Regions from separate parts of the Moritella sp. 5 genome, predicted to be linked through region 4. Evidence: predicted binding sites of a transcription regulator. Region 4 holds the regulator's gene; each other region holds the start of a gene.
What was found. The regulator sigma-54, encoded in region 4, starts transcription at its own class of promoters, with help from an activator protein. The targets are predictions, from matches to a motif close to GTTGGCACGNNNNTNGNNT.
Positions count from the first base shown of each region.

Region 1: the regulator sigma-54 is predicted to act here: its motif matches at 1,744-1,762, upstream of HWV01_RS01615 (molybdopterin oxidoreductase family protein).
Region 2: the regulator sigma-54 is predicted to act here: its motif matches at 1,992-2,010, upstream of HWV01_RS15570 (flagella assembly protein FlgT).
Region 3: the regulator sigma-54 is predicted to act here: its motif matches at 2,392-2,410, upstream of HWV01_RS18560 (PEP-CTERM sorting domain-containing protein).

Region 1 is NZ_CP056122.1:349,101-353,321, forward strand. It holds gene nirB (nitrite reductase large subunit NirB) at 1-602, opposite strand, end outside; gene cobA (uroporphyrinogen-III C-methyltransferase) at 614-1,432, opposite strand; gene HWV01_RS01615 (molybdopterin oxidoreductase family protein) at 1,830-4,019, shown strand; gene HWV01_RS01620 (DmsC/YnfH family molybdoenzyme membrane anchor subunit) at 4,056-4,221, shown strand, end outside.
Region 2 is NZ_CP056122.1:3,507,791-3,512,011, forward strand. It holds gene HWV01_RS15565 (alpha/beta hydrolase fold domain-containing protein) at 1-545, opposite strand, end outside; gene HWV01_RS15570 (flagella assembly protein FlgT) at 790-1,953, opposite strand; gene HWV01_RS15575 (hypothetical protein) at 2,163-2,432, shown strand; gene HWV01_RS15580 (FlgO family outer membrane protein) at 2,473-3,159, shown strand; gene HWV01_RS15585 (LPP20 family lipoprotein) at 3,169-3,627, shown strand; gene menA (1,4-dihydroxy-2-naphthoate octaprenyltransferase) at 3,724-4,221, opposite strand, start outside.
Region 3 is NZ_CP056122.1:4,170,960-4,175,180, reverse strand. It holds gene hscA (Fe-S protein assembly chaperone HscA) at 1-380, shown strand, start outside; gene fdx (ISC system 2Fe-2S type ferredoxin) at 384-722, shown strand; gene iscX (Fe-S cluster assembly protein IscX) at 836-1,033, shown strand; gene HWV01_RS18565 (PEP-CTERM sorting domain-containing protein) at 1,259-1,960, shown strand; gene HWV01_RS18560 (PEP-CTERM sorting domain-containing protein) at 2,448-3,158, shown strand; gene pepB (aminopeptidase PepB) at 3,428-4,221, shown strand, end outside.
Region 4 is NZ_CP056122.1:237,160-241,380, reverse strand. It holds gene lptB (LPS export ABC transporter ATP-binding protein) at 1-703, shown strand, start outside; gene HWV01_RS01125 (RNA polymerase factor sigma-54) at 753-2,270, shown strand; gene hpf (ribosome hibernation promoting factor) at 2,302-2,589, shown strand; gene rapZ (RNase adapter RapZ) at 2,732-3,595, shown strand; gene mgtE (magnesium transporter) at 3,745-4,221, shown strand, end outside.

The DNA of each region.
Region 1 (4,221 bases), 110 kb from region 4:
TTTACGCCTAACTCTTCAATTTTGTCACGAAGAATTTTGCCACCACCATCATCAACTTGCACTGCCATTAGGCGAGGTGCGAATTCAACAACATGGGTTTCTAAACCTAATTGCTTGATTGCATTTGCAGCTTCAAGACCTAGTAGACCACCACCGATAACCACACCAACTTTACTTTCTTTTGCCGATGCTGTGATGTCTTCAAGATCGTTAATTGTACGGTAAACAAGACAATGGTCTTGGTCTTTACCTGGAATTGGCGGCACGAACGGATATGAACCTGTCGCGAGTACTAATTTGTCGTAATTCTCGACACGGCCTTGTGCTGTTGTTACTGTTTTAGCGGCTTTATCAATACTAACAACTTTATCGTTTACAAAGTACTGAACGCCATTGTCGTCATAGTATTCTGGCGATGTCATCATTAAGTCATCAGCTGTTTTACCGCTGAAATAAGCACTTAATTGAACACGATCATAAGCAAGGCGAGATTCTTCACTAAATGTGGTGATTTGCACTTCACCCATCTTTTCTTGTTGAATAAATTGGTCAATGAAATGGTGACCTACCATGCCGTTACCGACAACTATAATTCTTTTCATGACATGCTCCGTTATGCGCTTAATTCTTGATTTTTTGCCGCTTGCTCTAGATCTCTCCAACTCAGTTGCTCTGCAAGAGAGACAACTTTACCGATCACGATCAGGCTAGGGCTTTGTAATTGGTGTTCAATCGCGAGTGCTGGCAATGTAGCTACTGTGCCAACGAATTCTCTTTGTTGTGGTGTCGAGCCGTTTTCTATCAAGGCTGCAGGTGTATCACTGGCTAAACCATGGCTGATAAGTTGCGCTGAAATTTCAGCTAATTTACCGAGTCCCATATAGAACACTAAGGTGTGTTCAAGGTGTGCAAGTTGCGACCAATTGAGGTCTAGCTGGCCATTTTTTAGGTGTCCAGTAATAAAGGTACAGCCTGTTGATAAACCTCTGTGGGTTAACGGGATCCCTGCGTAGGCGGTACAACCTGATGCCGCTGTTACGCCGGGCACGACGATTGTTTTTATATCGTGGGCATGGAGCACAAGTTGTTCTTCACTACCGCGGCCAAATACAAACGGATCACCGCCTTTTAGGCGACAAATATTCAGACCTTGTTTAGCTTTATCGACCATGAATAAATTCAACTGATCTTGTGGAATACAATGGTCTGCTTTTTTCTTACCCACATAAATAGCGTTGGTGTGGGTTGGAAATAAGGCTCTAATTTCATGGCTAACCAAGTTATCAAACAAGATCAGGTCGGCATTTTCAATCGCTTTTAATGCTTTTAGTGTGAGTAACTCTGGATCCCCCGGACCTGCTCCTACTAATGCCACTTGACCTAGCGTGTTGTTATTTTTTGATTGCGCTTTGGTAATTAATTCAACTGTCATGACTCACATCCCTGTAGTACTGCTCTGTACTCACTAACGCAAAGACAGTGCCAACTCTGTAAGTTAAGGGTTAGTTATTGATATTTAAAGGTTTGTTTCTATACCTTGTTTTATATAAGGGATTTTAGATGATTAAGTACTGTGATGTTGCACCAGTTTTTTCATTCACGCACAGCCATGGTGCAGTTAAGTTGAAGTTGTTGAGAACAGATGTCGTTAAAATGGTGGAACGTGTGGGCAAATGACAGGAAAATCTCTGTGTTTATGCAGTTAAAGAAGAACATCATCCTTTTTATGGTGAATTAAAGTAAGGTGGCTTGGTTATTGCTCACCTATGTTTATAACAAAGCTATAAAAACAATAACCAATGTGTTGAGCAATTCAATGGAGACGTCTTATGATTTTCGGACGCAAGGATCAAAAGCCTATTCGTATTGCGGATAAGCAGGTAAAAGAATGGAAATATACAACTTGTGGATATTGTTCTACAGGTTGTTCTATCGAGATCGGTATTAATAAGCAAGGGAATGCAGTTGCGAGTCGAGGCGTTGCTGACGCAGACGTCAACAGAGGTAAATTGTGTATTAAGGGTATTTTTGAACATGAATTATTTGACGCGGCGGGCCGAGGTAATAATCCGCTTGTGCGTGATCACATTCATGATCAGTATAAAGAAACGAGTTGGGATAGCGCGCTCGATACCATGGGCGATAAAATTAAAGCGATTCAAGCGCAATACGGTAAAGATTCATTTGCGATTGTTTCTACTGGGCAGTTGTTAACCGAAGAGTTTTATACGTTAGGTAAATTAGCGCGAGGCTGTATCGGAACGAACAATTACGATGGTAATACAACCTTATGTATGGCCTCGGCCGTATCAGGTTATAAACGTTCATTTGGTTCGGATGGGCCTCCCGGTTGTTACGATGATTTCTCGCACACCGATTGCCTTATTGCCTGGGGTTCTAATCTGCCTGAGCAGCACCCTGTTATTTATTGGCGTTTAAAAGAAGCCAAAGAACAACGTAACTTCCCGCTTATCGTGGTTGATCCTCGTGTCACTATGCTTGCACAGTTTGCTGATATCCATTTACCCATTAGTCCTGGTACCGATATCGTATTACAAAATTCATTAATGCACGTGATCTTAAAAGAAGGTCTAGAAGATAAAGACTATATTGAAAAATACACGAATGGCATTGAAGAACTAAGGGCATGTGTCGAAGATTTTGACCCAACATCAGCCGCTAAAATATGTGGTATTGATGAAGATACTATTCGTCATGTAGCTCGTTTATTTGCTAAGGCTGGGCGTGCTATGAGTATCTGGACCATGGGACTGAACCAAAGTACTCATGGTAGTGATGCGATTACCGGCTGTAATTCGTTATCGCTTATCACAGGTAATATCGGTGTACCGGGTGGCACGAGCTTATCTATTACTGGTCAATGTAATGCGATGGGCACACGTGAATGGTCTTCTTGTTCAGGCTTACCTGGTTATCGCGCATTAGAGAAAGAAAAGGATCGTAACGATATTGCTGAATTTTGGGGCATTGACCCAGAGTTCTTTCCGAAAAAACGTGGTTTAGCACAAACTGATATTTTCCCTGCTATTGAAACAGGGCAAATTAAAGGCCTATGGTTAGTGGCGACAAACCCGATGACGTCGATGCCGAATACCTCGCGTATTCGTAAAACATTAGAGAAGCTAGATTTCTTAGTGGTGCAGGATGCGTATCAAGACGTAGAAACCATCCAATATGCGCACATGTTTTTACCTGCTGCGGTATGGGCAGAAAAAGAGGGGGTATTCACCAATACCGAGCGCCGCGTTAACCGCGTGAGTAATGTGCAAGCACCAAAAGGTAACTCTAAATCTGACTTTTGGATCTTCTCTGAATTATCTAAACGTTTTGAAAATGGTCAAAAAATCACTTTTCCTGTGACGACTGAAGAAGCATTTGAAGAAATGAAAGCGTTGTCCAAAGGCGCTGGCCGTAACCTTGATATTTCAGGGATGACTTACGAAAAAATTGAAAAAGCGCGTGGTATTCAATGGCCCTTCCGTGAAGGAGATGAAAGTAATACTGGTAATCCGCGTTTATATAGTGATGGCGTGTTCCCAACCCCTACGGGTAAAGCGAATCTTATTCCACTGCCTTGGATTGATAATAACGAACACCCCTGCGATGAATACCCATTCTGGTTAAACAGTGGCCGTGTGGTTGAACATTTTCATACCCGTACGCGTACCGGTAAAATGGGTAATCTCAACAAATATAGCCCAACGCCGTATATGGAAATGAATCCAGACGCTGCAGCTAAGCTTGGTATCAAGCATCAAAGTTATGTACGTTTGGCTTCGCGCCGTGGTGATGCGGTGGTCATGGTGCAATTAACGCAGCGCGTCGCACCAAACGCGGTATTTATTCCATTCCATTTCCATGATTGTGTTAATCGCTTGTCGTTAGGTCTACTTGATCCGCATTCTCGTCAGCCTGCATTTAAGCAGAGTTCAATTCGTATTGAACATGTAGACCAGAAACTGGCGGCGAAAATGAACCGCGAACGACGTACGTACTAAGTTAAGCGCAACGCGATAACATAAGAGGGATAAATTATGTTAGATAAATTAGAACAGTTTAGAGACCGCCTTGATCAAATAGGTGCAGCAGAAAAACCGGTTGTTAAAGATGGTACGCCTATCTTTGAACAACGTGTTGGTGAGCAACATTACGCAAAATTATCAGATGTAGAAATATTTGATGTTAATACATACGGTAAAA
Region 2 (4,221 bases), 1.7 Mb from region 4:
TCATTATTTGGGTTATTGGCGAGTAGCCATTGATACGCATAACGGCAATCATAGATCCCCTGCTCACGCTTACCATCAGGGATCATTGCATAATTCACAGCAAACACTGCAACACCAAGTTCACGTGCTAAACGCTCTGTAACCACCCGGTGACTCTTCGCACTGCCCACCGCAAAACCACCACCATGAATATAAAGTAAGCGCTTATTTACATCACTTTTTTTATTTATAATCCACTCACCCATAATGTTATGGCCTTGAAAACTGGTCGATACAGGGATGATCTGACAATCCAATTCAACATCACCTAAACGATCAATATTTTTTCGCAATGCATAAAGATATTTACTCGGTTTAATAAAATCGATTGGCTCTTGAATACTTGCGAGCAGCTCTAGCGCTTGAGGGTATTTATACGAAGGTGTCGGACGATAAAACGTCGCATTTAAATCCGCACTATCGTATTGACGAAGATCTTCGCCATACAAATTACGAATAAAAAGAAAAAGAACTAAAATAGTAATAGCAATAATCAAAAACCACATAATGATAGTATCCCGTGTTTGAACAACCACTAATCAAGCAATAAACTGGAATAAAAGCAATAGCAGTTTTATTTAAAAAAGTAATCAGGCCGTGTAAGAAATATAACAATAACACAAGATTAGCCTAAAAATATTAACGTTAATATAGCGCTATATCACAAACCCTACGATCAGCTACAGTCAAGCAAGCCAATAGCATTTACCTAAAGTGGTTGTAGACAAACAGTCACAACCACTAAATTAACTAGTTTAAAATCACCAAATCATCTATTTGTACATTGGCAGTCGGTTGTCTATCAACCGTCATCAAACTTGCTTGCTGATCATACAGTTTGGTTACTTCAACCTGGCTACTACTATTGGTTTCTTTTTTACGGCTGATACCAAACTGATCAACATAACTACCTGTGTGTTTTATCATAAATTGATCGCCTAATTTTAAGCCATTATTACGACCGATATTAATGTTCACTTCATTACCATCAACAGCAATAACACGCGCTTCCACCAATTTACATTGCAAACTTGCATCTAAATCAAACAATACATCGTCAATAATTAGTTGTAAAGATGCACCAAACTCAGAGCGCCAAAATTTTAACGTATTCGTATCCACAATACGGTGCTTAGCAAACTCCCACTTTGTCACTTTACTGTAGTTACGATCAAACAATAAATTGCCATTAAAACCATCAAAAACTTGTATATTTAGCCGGAAATTACGATCTGGTAAATCACCGGCAAATATCTTCGCGATACCATTCACAACGGGTTTAAATGTCGATAAGTCGGTAATCGAGCCCAAAATAATATATTGGCTATCTGCTGACTTACTAATTTGCTTAATTTCTTGTGCTGTTAAATTACCTCGCAGCGGCAAAGAGCTGCCGCTAAAACCAATGTTTTGATTAATAAATTCACGCGCATCAAATGTTTGACTATTTTTACGTAAACTTTGGTACAACAAACGACTGAAAGATTCGTTTATGTTATAGATACCACCATAACTGGCTTGTTCACGATGCCTAATACCAAAACGCAATAAAGACACAGATTTTTGATACCCTGCACTCAAGCATTTATTACGGTCTGCAACAATATCAGTGACAATTTGAACGCTGATTTTATCCAGCTTTACCGACTCACTTTTTAAGCGAATATCTCTCACTTCGCCATCCATACGGACCTGAAATCGATCAGATAATATTTTCCCACCATTAAAGCTTTGTAAGCTTGAAACCGATGCGCCAGCATATAACAGTGCTTGTTTCAATGCATTACGTACTGCTAACTCGCGAGCAATATCAACATCACCATCAATAATAATAGCCTCACCCTCAACCTCATACCATTCAGCATGTAGAGTGAAAGAACAACAAACCAATAATAGTAGGAGAACGTTTTTCATTTTTAATCGCATATGAATTCTGAATATGTCTATTTTAAAAGCAAAATTTGTACCAGATCAAATTTTTATAAAAATAAAACATTATCGAGGTTAATTTAATAGATAAAACGCTATTATAATTATAATAATAAATACCGAACCTACCTTGTTGGCAAGTAATTTGCTTATATTTATCTATAATCACGTATAGCGCAACTTTAGGAACAAATATGAAGCGTTTTTTACTACCGTCATTAGCGGTTGTGTTGACTTCAGCATGCACCGTGATAGAAGAACCTGGACATGTTTTATTAACGGGCGCGAATACCAAAGTACAGCCTGTCGTTATTAAACAGATTATTGTTCAACCTGTTTATCAGCCAAATGGCTATAATGCCAATATGGCACAAAGTGTGCTTACTAAAGAACAATACAATAATATATTCAGAAGTCCTTATACCTATCCTTACCGCCGAGACACCTCAACCAGCGGAAAATAACGGTTTAACGACAATAATTAAAAGCACTTAAGGAAGTCATATGAAAAAGGCAGTCATAGCTATCAGCCTAATTACCTTACTCAACGGTTGTGCATTAAAACAGCCACCGAGTACCCCTGACGAGGATAAAGAAACACCGCCTCATTCAACTTGGGGAGGTAATTCTTATGAGCCAAAATATCCAAGAAGTTTGTTACCAAACCAGCCGATAAACTACACCCAAGAGTTAAGTTTTATCATCCGTGGTTTAGCGGATCAATTGATCGTCAATGATTTGTCTATTATTCCCAATAATGAACCGATTGCCGTCACTTCTTTCGTCAACCTTGACGATCTGTCGACAACAAATTGGCTCGGACAATCGCTATCAGAATCCTTTATTCACGAATTAACCATTCGCCGTATTCCAGTGATTGACTATAAAACCACAGGTACTATCAGTGTGACTGGTCAGGGTGATTTTGTATTCACCCGTGATTGGAAAAAATTACGCGGTCAATTACCTGTATCACGCATCCTAACTGGCACGATGTCACGTAACAGTGAAGGTGTGATCGTTAATATGCGGGTCATTAATATGGAATCAGGTTTTGTTGAGTCAACAGCGCAAGGCATTATCCCTAACCATTTGGTAATTGGTGGTTCAAATAGTATGGGGCCACTCGAAGGCCGTGGTCGTTATATTTATCGTACTGGTTCAGCGCCTTCTGTTCGTATTACTAATTAAGGTTTATCAATGAAATATCTGCGTTTGCTTATGCTTGCAACTCTGGTTAGTTTAACCGGTTGTTCACTATTAGAAAAAGATACAGTTTATGATATCAAAGAACCAAAGTCCTTCCCTGTACTCAAAGCAGTTGGCTATGCTGCGTTGAGTTCTCAGCCAGGCAATAGTGAAAGTGAACGCATGCTTAATGCAATGCGTGCATCTAAATTAGATGCTTATCGAGAGTTAGCAGAGCAAGTCAGTGGCCAAGAAATTTATAGTGATACCAACTATAGATCGCGAACGCTGCAAGGCGAGAAAATAGAGGCATCAGTATCTGGTATCATCCGTGGTGCACGAGTGGTGCAAACTTACCCAATTAATGAAGATGTATACGCAACAGAACTAGAACTCGATTTTAAGCGCGTTTTTGAGTTATATAAGAATACATCGTCAATGCCAACTCGCGTGCAAAAAACACGCTATTAAGTACATACATATTTGAAGATAACCTAAAATAGAAAGACCGAGTTACATCTCAACTCGGTCTTTTTTTCACTCAATTAATAACCCATCTATTCTGCATTAACCAACGACCAAACCCGCCGAATACAATCCCCCCCACAATAATACCGTCATCGAGGTTTGCGCTAGCTGTAAATTTAATTGTTTGCCATTACGTTGATAAATCGCGATACACAATGCGAGTTGCACTGGCAATACTAAAATCATAATGAATACAGGGTAACTGTCCACAATCATTAATAACGAAGGTAATAGCATGGTTATACAATAAAGGTGCTTACTTGCTTTCACGCCCAAACGGGTTGCTAAGGTAAATTTTTTCGCGCGACGATCGGAAGTAATATCACGAATGTTATTCACCAGCATGATTGCGACAACGAGAAAGCCTATCTGACTAGCCGGAATGAAGACATCGATAGTCAGCACTTGAGCCTGCAGATAATAACTTCCGACAACGGCTAGCCAACCAAAATAAAGAAAAACAGCCACTTCACCAAGTCCATGCGAAGCCAGTGGTCTAGGGCCACCGCTATAAATATACACGCCAACTAATGATAG
Region 3 (4,221 bases), 1.1 Mb from region 4:
TATCTGCTTCTATCCAAGTTAAACCGTCGTATGGATTAAGTGATAATGAAGTGGCTAACATGCTTAAAGATTCAATGACATATGCGAAAGAAGATGTAACTGCGCGCATGCTAGCTGAACAGCAGCTAGAAGCGGATCGTGTAATGGAAAGCCTGATCGTTGCCTTACAACAAGACGGTAAAGCCTTGTTGTCAGATGTAGAGCAAACAGCCATTGAAAACGCGATCCAAGTACTTTATAAGATCCGTCAAGGTAGCGACAGAGATGCGATTGAAAAAGAAATTGAAACAGTCGATAAATTAACACAAGATTTTGCTGCTCGTCGTATGGATGCATCAATCCGTAAAGCGTTGCAGGGTCAGTCGGTAGATAAGGTCTAAGAAATGCCAAAAGTTATATTTTTACCCCATGAAGAGTTATGCCCGGAAGGTCTATCTGTAGACGTTGAGAAAGGTGAAACGATCCTTGATGTTGCTCTTCGCAATAGAATCATCATTGAACATGCTTGTGAGAAATCATGTGCCTGTACGACTTGTCATGTGATTGTACGTGAAGGCTTTGATTCATTAAAAGAAAGTGATGAACTTGAAGATGACATGTTAGATAAAGCATGGGGTTTAGAACCAGACTCTCGCTTAGGTTGCCAAGCGATCGTAGAAGATGAAGATTTGGTTGTAGAGATCCCTAAATACACGATCAACATGGTATCTGAAAGCCATTAATTGATTGTGCAGCTAAGGCGTCTTTACCCTACACATAAATAGCGTAAGCAAACTAAACTGAAAGTAACAGTGCAGCCTATTTGTTGCTGCACATATCTTTTAGGGAGGTTTTTATGGCATTAGCGTGGTCGGATAGTACAGAGATTGCCATTACATTAGCTGAAAATTATCCAGAGCAAGATCCACAGCAAGTCCGGTTTACAGACTTGCGTCGGATGATATTAGGGTTGGACGATTTTACCGATGATCCTAATCATTGTGGTGAAAGAGTACTTGAAGCCGTGATGCTTGCTTGGATTGATGAATATTAACAATTTAATTGTTAATAGGTAATCGTTAATACAGAATAAGCCCATAATTAGTATATGCTGATTATGGGCTTTTTTTTAATTTTGAAGCGTTGATTTTTTTTACACATTGTTATATTTCAACTGCCCGTCAAGTTTAGTGCATTGTATTTAAATGCTTTTTTTTATGGCACGGTAAATGCTTATATAGAATATGCACAGATGGCATAACTTAATAGGAATTGAAATATGAAATTGATACCTAAATTAATTTTAACCTCCAGCCTAATTTTATCGGCTAACCAAGTAAGTGCGACTACAATTTCTGCAACCTTAAACTCTTGGGAAAATGGTTGGACTGAGGGGGTTCTATATACTGCTCCAAGTAGTTATGGATACTCATCGGCAGGATTATTTAATTTCACCAATAATACGACACAGTCAGACTTTTTAGCTTTTTGTCTTGAGGTCCATGAGCCAATTGATATCGGTGATACAGCAGACTTTACTATTTACGCTGCCACAGACCCAGAACCTTTTGGAACAGGAGCTGAAGTGGCTGAATACATAGGTCGCCTCTATACAAACAAATATGCCAGTGTTTCTGATGCAAGCACAGCAGCAGCCTTCCAGATTGCACTTTGGGAAATAGTGCATGAAGACTACAATACATATGGCTTCGACTTACACACTGGTGACTTTCAGTTGGTACAAGCATTCCCTGGCGGTGCAAATATTGCAGCAGGCTATCTTAACTCCTTAGATTCGTGGACAAATAACGTTGTTGTTGATGTCTATCGTAACGCTGGAATCCAAGATCTATTACAAGTATATCCAGAGCCGCCCCCTATTCCTGTAAATGAACCAGCCAGTTTATCGTTATTTGGATTTGGATTATTAGGGTTAGCATCAATGCTTCGACGCAAAATCACTTATAAATCTAATGATTAACCTCAGATTGGTTTAGCCATCGCCATTAACCTATTTTCTGAATTGATTATGTTAAGCGATGGTTTTTTTAGTTTTAAGGAAATAAGCAATTAAGCCACCAACGGATCTTTCAGGTAGAGAACCGATCGTTTCCAGCGCTGTTACAGCTAGCCCCATAACTGCCATCTACAATCTTTATTCTTTCAAACTAGCTCCTCTATGTGTGGAACTACTCCCATACCAAGCTCGTTTTCATCTAAGTCAACTAATGTCAGAACAGTAGATCCTTCGCCGCATGAGATGGAACGCGTTCATATTAATAGCGAATTTATGCAAGTCAAAAACAAGGATAAGTATTAAAAAAATTTATTTTAAAGTGTTGATTTTTTTTACACCTATCATGTTTAAACTACCTCTTTACATTTAACGTGTTGTATTTAAGTTGTTTTTTTTATGGCACGACAAATGCTTTAGAGAGTATGTATTTATATATAATAGGAATTGAAATATGAAATTGATACATAAATTAATTTTAACCTTCAGCCTAATTTTATCGGCTAACCAAGTAAGTGCGACTACAATTTCTGCAACCTTAAACTCTTGGGAAAATGGTTGGAGTGAGGGGGTTCTATATTCTCTTAGTGGTGTTGGGGGAGGTGGGGGGTTCTCATCTGCAGGGTTGTTTAACTTCACGAATAATACGACAGGAACTGATTTTTTAGCTTTTTGTATTGAGTTGAATGAGCCAATTAGTTTTGGTGATACGGCTGATTACACTCTCCACCCAGCCACGGACCCCGAACCTTTTGGAACAGGGCCAGCAGTGGCTGAATATATAGGCCGCCTCTATACAAACCAATATGCCGGTATTTCAGATGCAACCACTGCTGCAGCCTTCCAGATTGCACTTTGGGAAATTGTGCATGAAGACTACAATACAAATGGTTTTGATCTAGGTGCTGGTGACTTTATTTTATATCAAATATTCGATACGGGTGTAGACCTTGCGGCAGATTATCTTAACTCTATAGATTCGTGGACAAATGACGTTATTGTTGAGGTCTACCATAACGATGGAGCGCAAGATTTATTACAAGTATATCCAGAACCACCCCCTATTAATGTGAGTGAACCCGCTAGTTTAACGCTATTTGGATTTGGATTATTAGGGTTAACATTAATGCTTAGACGTAAAACTACTTATAAATCTAATGATTAATCTCTTATTTATGTTAAGCGATAGCTTTTTTAGTTTAAGGAAATAAGCAATTAAGCCACCAACGGATCTTTCAGGTAGAGAATCGATCGTTTCCAGCGCTGTTACAGCTAGCCCCATAACTGCCACCTACAATCTTTATTCTTTTAAACTAGCTCCTCTAATGGGCGGAATAATAAAACGATTTACAAATATTTATGATACATAACCAAACAAACCATAAAAGTATTGTTATAGTAATCGTATTATCGTGTCTATATTAAGGATATTTAATGAAGGATTTCATGAGCGTTGAGCTAACGCTTGCTCCCGCGGAAAATTTTTGGGGTAATAATGCATTAGTGAGCTTCGATGCTGGTGTCGCCTCTATTCACCTCGGTGATAATAGTGCCGATTACCCATTACAAGTACAACGTGCGGCACGTAAACTATCTAATCAAGGGATAGGTAAAGTGACCTTAAAGGGTGAATTATGGGATACTGAATTACGTATTGCATTTGATCAAGGTTATTACACAGCAAAAGAAAATCAGCAAGCTTGTTTTGGTTTAGAGCAAGCGAGCAGTATTGAAAAGAAAGATTTCATTGCATTTCAACAAGCCAGTCATTGGGTGCGTAAAACCATTAATACCGATGCAGAAGAAATGTATCCGATTAAGTTAGCCCAAAGTGCTGCAGACTTATTATTACAATTGGCACCTGAATCGATTACGTACAAGATTATTGCGGGTGAAGAATTATTAACACACGGTTTTACAGGGATTCATACTGTGGGTCGTGGCAGCCAACATCCACCTGCAATGCTGCAATTGGATTTCAATCCAACGGGTAACGCTGATGCGCCTGTGGCGACAGCATTAGTGGGTAAGGGCATTACCTTTGACTCTGGCGGTTACAGTATCAAACCATCAGAACCGATGGCGGCCATGAAGAGTGATATGGGCGGCGCGGCGACATTGACTGGTGCGTTAGCATTAGCAATCAACCAAGGCTTAAATCAACGCGTGCAGTTATTCCTATGCTGTGCAGAAAACATGATCAGCAGCAATGCATTTAAGCTTGGCGA
Region 4 (4,221 bases):
CTTAGCAAAAAGTTATAACAAACGAAAAGTTGTGTCAGATGTGAGTCTCGAAGTTGAGTCAGGCCAAATTGTTGGTTTACTCGGGCCTAATGGCGCAGGTAAAACCACCACCTTTTATATGGTAGTTGGCTTGGTTAAACGAGATCATGGACAAATCTTCATTGATGACCAAGAATTAACACATGAGCCAATGCACATTCGTGCACAACAAGGTATTGGTTACTTACCCCAAGAAGCGTCTATTTTTCGTCGTTTATCGGTAACGAAAAATATCATGGCAATCTTAGAGTTACGAACTGAACTCACCCGTTTCGAACGTGAAGAAAAGTTAGAAGAATTATTAGAAGAGTTCCATATCACCCATATTCGCGATAGTTTAGGTATGAGCTTATCGGGTGGTGAGCGCCGCCGTGTTGAGATTGCTCGCGCGCTCGCGGCAGATCCAAAGTTTATTTTATTAGATGAACCTTTTGCTGGCGTTGATCCAATCTCGGTAGGTGATATTAAAAAAATTATTCAGCATCTGCGCGATCGTGGTTTAGGGGTATTAATTACCGACCATAACGTACGTGAAACACTCGATGTATGTGAACACTCTTATATTGTGAGCCATGGACACTTGATCGCATCTGGTACTTCTGAAGAGATTTTATCCAACGAAAAAGTAAAAGAAGTATACCTAGGTGATCAATTCCGACTATAGTTTGATATTGATACGTTACCGCATTTAAGGAAGAGAGAGTAGTCGTTAGATGAAGCCATCATTACAACTTCGTATGAGTCAATCTCTGGCAATGACGCCACAGTTACAACAAGCGATTCGATTATTACAATTATCGACCTTGGAGTTACAGCAAGAGATTCAAGAAGCATTAGACAGTAATCCGCTACTGGAACAAGAAGATCCCAACACAGCTCAACCAAACGATGCAGAAAGTAGTGATGGACATAATTCAGATAATAACGACACCGTTACCGATGCCAGCCAAATAGAAGTTAGTGATGCGCTAGCCAGTGAAGCCATGCCAGATGAATTACCTAATGACAGTAATTGGGATGATGTCTACACCCCTCAAATACAGACTCACAGCAGTGCGGGCAGCAGTATTGATGGTTTAGACCAAGTCTATCAAGGTGAGACCAGCGAAGGCTTATACGAGCATCTCATGTGGCAAATGGAATTAACCCCATTTTCTGACACCGATCGTGCTATTGCAGTTGCGATTATTGATGGCATTGATGATCATGGTTACCTTAATCAGACTTGTGAAGATATCCTGTCTAGCGTCAATAACGGTCACCAAGAACTTAGCGACAGCAGTAACGAAAATAGTGAAGAGCAAGTTGAATTAGACGAAATAGAAGCAGTATTAAAGCGTATTCAACATTTCGATCCCATCGGCGTTGCAGCGCGTTCATTACAAGAATGTTTATTGATCCAACTTCAGCATTTACCTAAAAACACACCTTGGTTAACAGAATGTCAGCAAATAATTCAGTCTCACATGGATTTATTAGGCAATCGCGACTACCGTCAATTAAGCCGTAAGACAAAATTAAAAGAACCACAGCTTAAAGAGATCATGCAATTAATTCAGAGTCTAGAACCCAGACCTGGCAATGTTATTGATCAGACTGAAGGGCTTTATGTAATTCCCGATGTTTTAGTAAAGAAAAAAAATAATCAGTGGGTAGTCGAGTTAAATCCTGACATTGTGCCAAGATTAAAAGTGAACAATGAATATTCAAACTTGTCGACAAGCAATCGTAATAGCAGCGATGGGCAGTTTATTCGAACGCATGTACAAGAAGCTAAATGGTTTATTAAAAGCTTAGATAGCCGTAATGAAACCTTACTAAAAGTAACGAAAAGTATTGTTCAACGACAAATTGATTTTTTTGAATATGGCGATGAAGCCATGAAACCTATGGTTTTAAATGATGTTGCCGAAGAAGTGGAAATGCACGAGTCAACCATTTCACGGGTAACAACGCAGAAGTTTATGCATACACCACGTGGTATTTTTGAACTTAAGTTTTTCTTTTCAAGCCATGTAAGTACTGACAATGGCGGAGAATGTTCATCAACTGCTATTCGAGCATTAATAAAAAAATTGGTCGCGGCAGAAAATGTCATTAAACCATTAAGTGACAGCAAGATTGCTGATTTACTTGCTGATCAAGGTATCAAAGTGGCTAGACGTACGATTGCAAAATATCGGGAGGCACTAAGTATACCACCGTCTAATCAGCGTAAAAGCCTATTATAAGGCTAATCCAACCTTCATAGGGGAGACATATATGCAAATTAATTTAACCGGTAGACATGTAAACATTACAGACTCACTGAAAGATTATGTTGATAGCAAGTTTTCCAAATTAGAACGGCATTTTGATCATATAAACAATATCCATGTGATTTTAAATGTCGAAAAATTACTTCAAATTGCAGAAGCAAAAATACATTTAAATGGGGGGGAGATCTTTGCCGTGCATGAACACAATGACATGTATGCCGCAATTGATGGCTTACTGGATAAGCTCGATCGCCAAGTGATTAAGCATAAAGAGAAGTTGATTCGTCATTAATTTTAATCTCGCCACAGATAACCTAAAGGAAAACCACTTTTTCCTTTAGGTATTAATGCTTCTGACATAATTAAAACATATCATATCCAAATCAATTGCGGGATAATGAACCCATTATTTTATATCGCTGTGAGGATAAAAGATGAAATTAATAATAGTCAGCGGCCAGTCAGGATCTGGTAAATCAATTGCATTACGCGTGCTTGAAGATCTAGGCTACTATTGCGTAGATAACCTACCAGTAAAATTACTACCACAACTGCTAAAAGCCTTAAATGACCAAACCGAAAAAGTGGCAGTGAGTATTGATGTCCGTAACTTACCGACAGAAAAAAAAGAATTAAACGACATAATTACAGAGTTAAGAACGAGCACCGATCTGACTAGTTTATTTCTTGATACTAACCAGTCAGTCCTTATCAAGCGTTATAGTGAAACCAGACGCCTTCATCCATTAACAAAAGATGAGCTATCTCTATCACAAGCGATTGAAATAGAAAAAAAACGATTAAGCCCTTTAGCGTTACTTGCTGATTTAAAAATCGATACTACTGAACTCAATATTCATGAACTCAGTGAACAGATTAAAGAACGTATTTTAGGAAAAAAAAACAACCAACTTGTCTTAGTATTTCAATCATTTGGTTTTAAACATGGTCTACCTATGGATGCCGATTATGTATTTGATGTCCGTTTTCTACCAAATCCCCATTGGATCCCAGAATTAAAACCTTACACAGGTCTTGATGAACCCGTCATTAAATACCTGAGCCAACAGCCTGATGTCATGAGCTTTTCACAACAGATTGAAAACTTACTCACGACTTGGTTGCCAATGTTAGAAAAAAATAACCGCAGTTATGTCACCGTTGCTATCGGTTGTACAGGCGGCCAACATCGCTCGGTATTCATTGCTGAACAATTAGCAAAGAGCTTTAAACTACAAAGTCGTGTAGTGCAAACTCGCCATCAAACCTTAGAAAAAAATAAACATAAAATTATCTAGGTACTCATTTGCAATGGCGTTAACGATCTATACAGTTAATTATTTTACTTTATTGTTAATGCTGATTATAAATACAGATTAAGCTAGAATTACGCAGCACCTGCAAGCAAGGTCTTGCAGAAGAAGAATAATAAGAATGGGGACGACATATGCCAGAAAAGATGGAGCATGACTGCACACACCTACGTTTAAGCGAAGTGAACGAAGCACTTGATAGTGGTATGTTCATTCACGTTAAACGAATGCTCTACCAAACGCCCCCTTGTGATATTGCGTTATTACTGGAATCATCGCCACCAGCAGGCCGTAAAGTACTGTGGCGTTTGACCGACTCTGAAATGCAAGGTGAAATCCTTGACGAACTTAATGAAGATGCCAAGACCAGTATTCTTAAACTGATGGATACGGAGTCCCTTGTCGCTGCGACAGAAGGGCTCGATACTGATGATTTAGCCAATATTCTCCGTAGCCTACCAGACAGTATCTATCAAGAAGTTATCACCCAAATGGATACCCAAGATCGTCAGCGTTTAGAAACAGCGATGGCGTATCCAGAAGACACTGCTGGCAGTATCATGGACACAGATACCATTACTTTAAGACCAGATGTGACTGTCGATGTGATC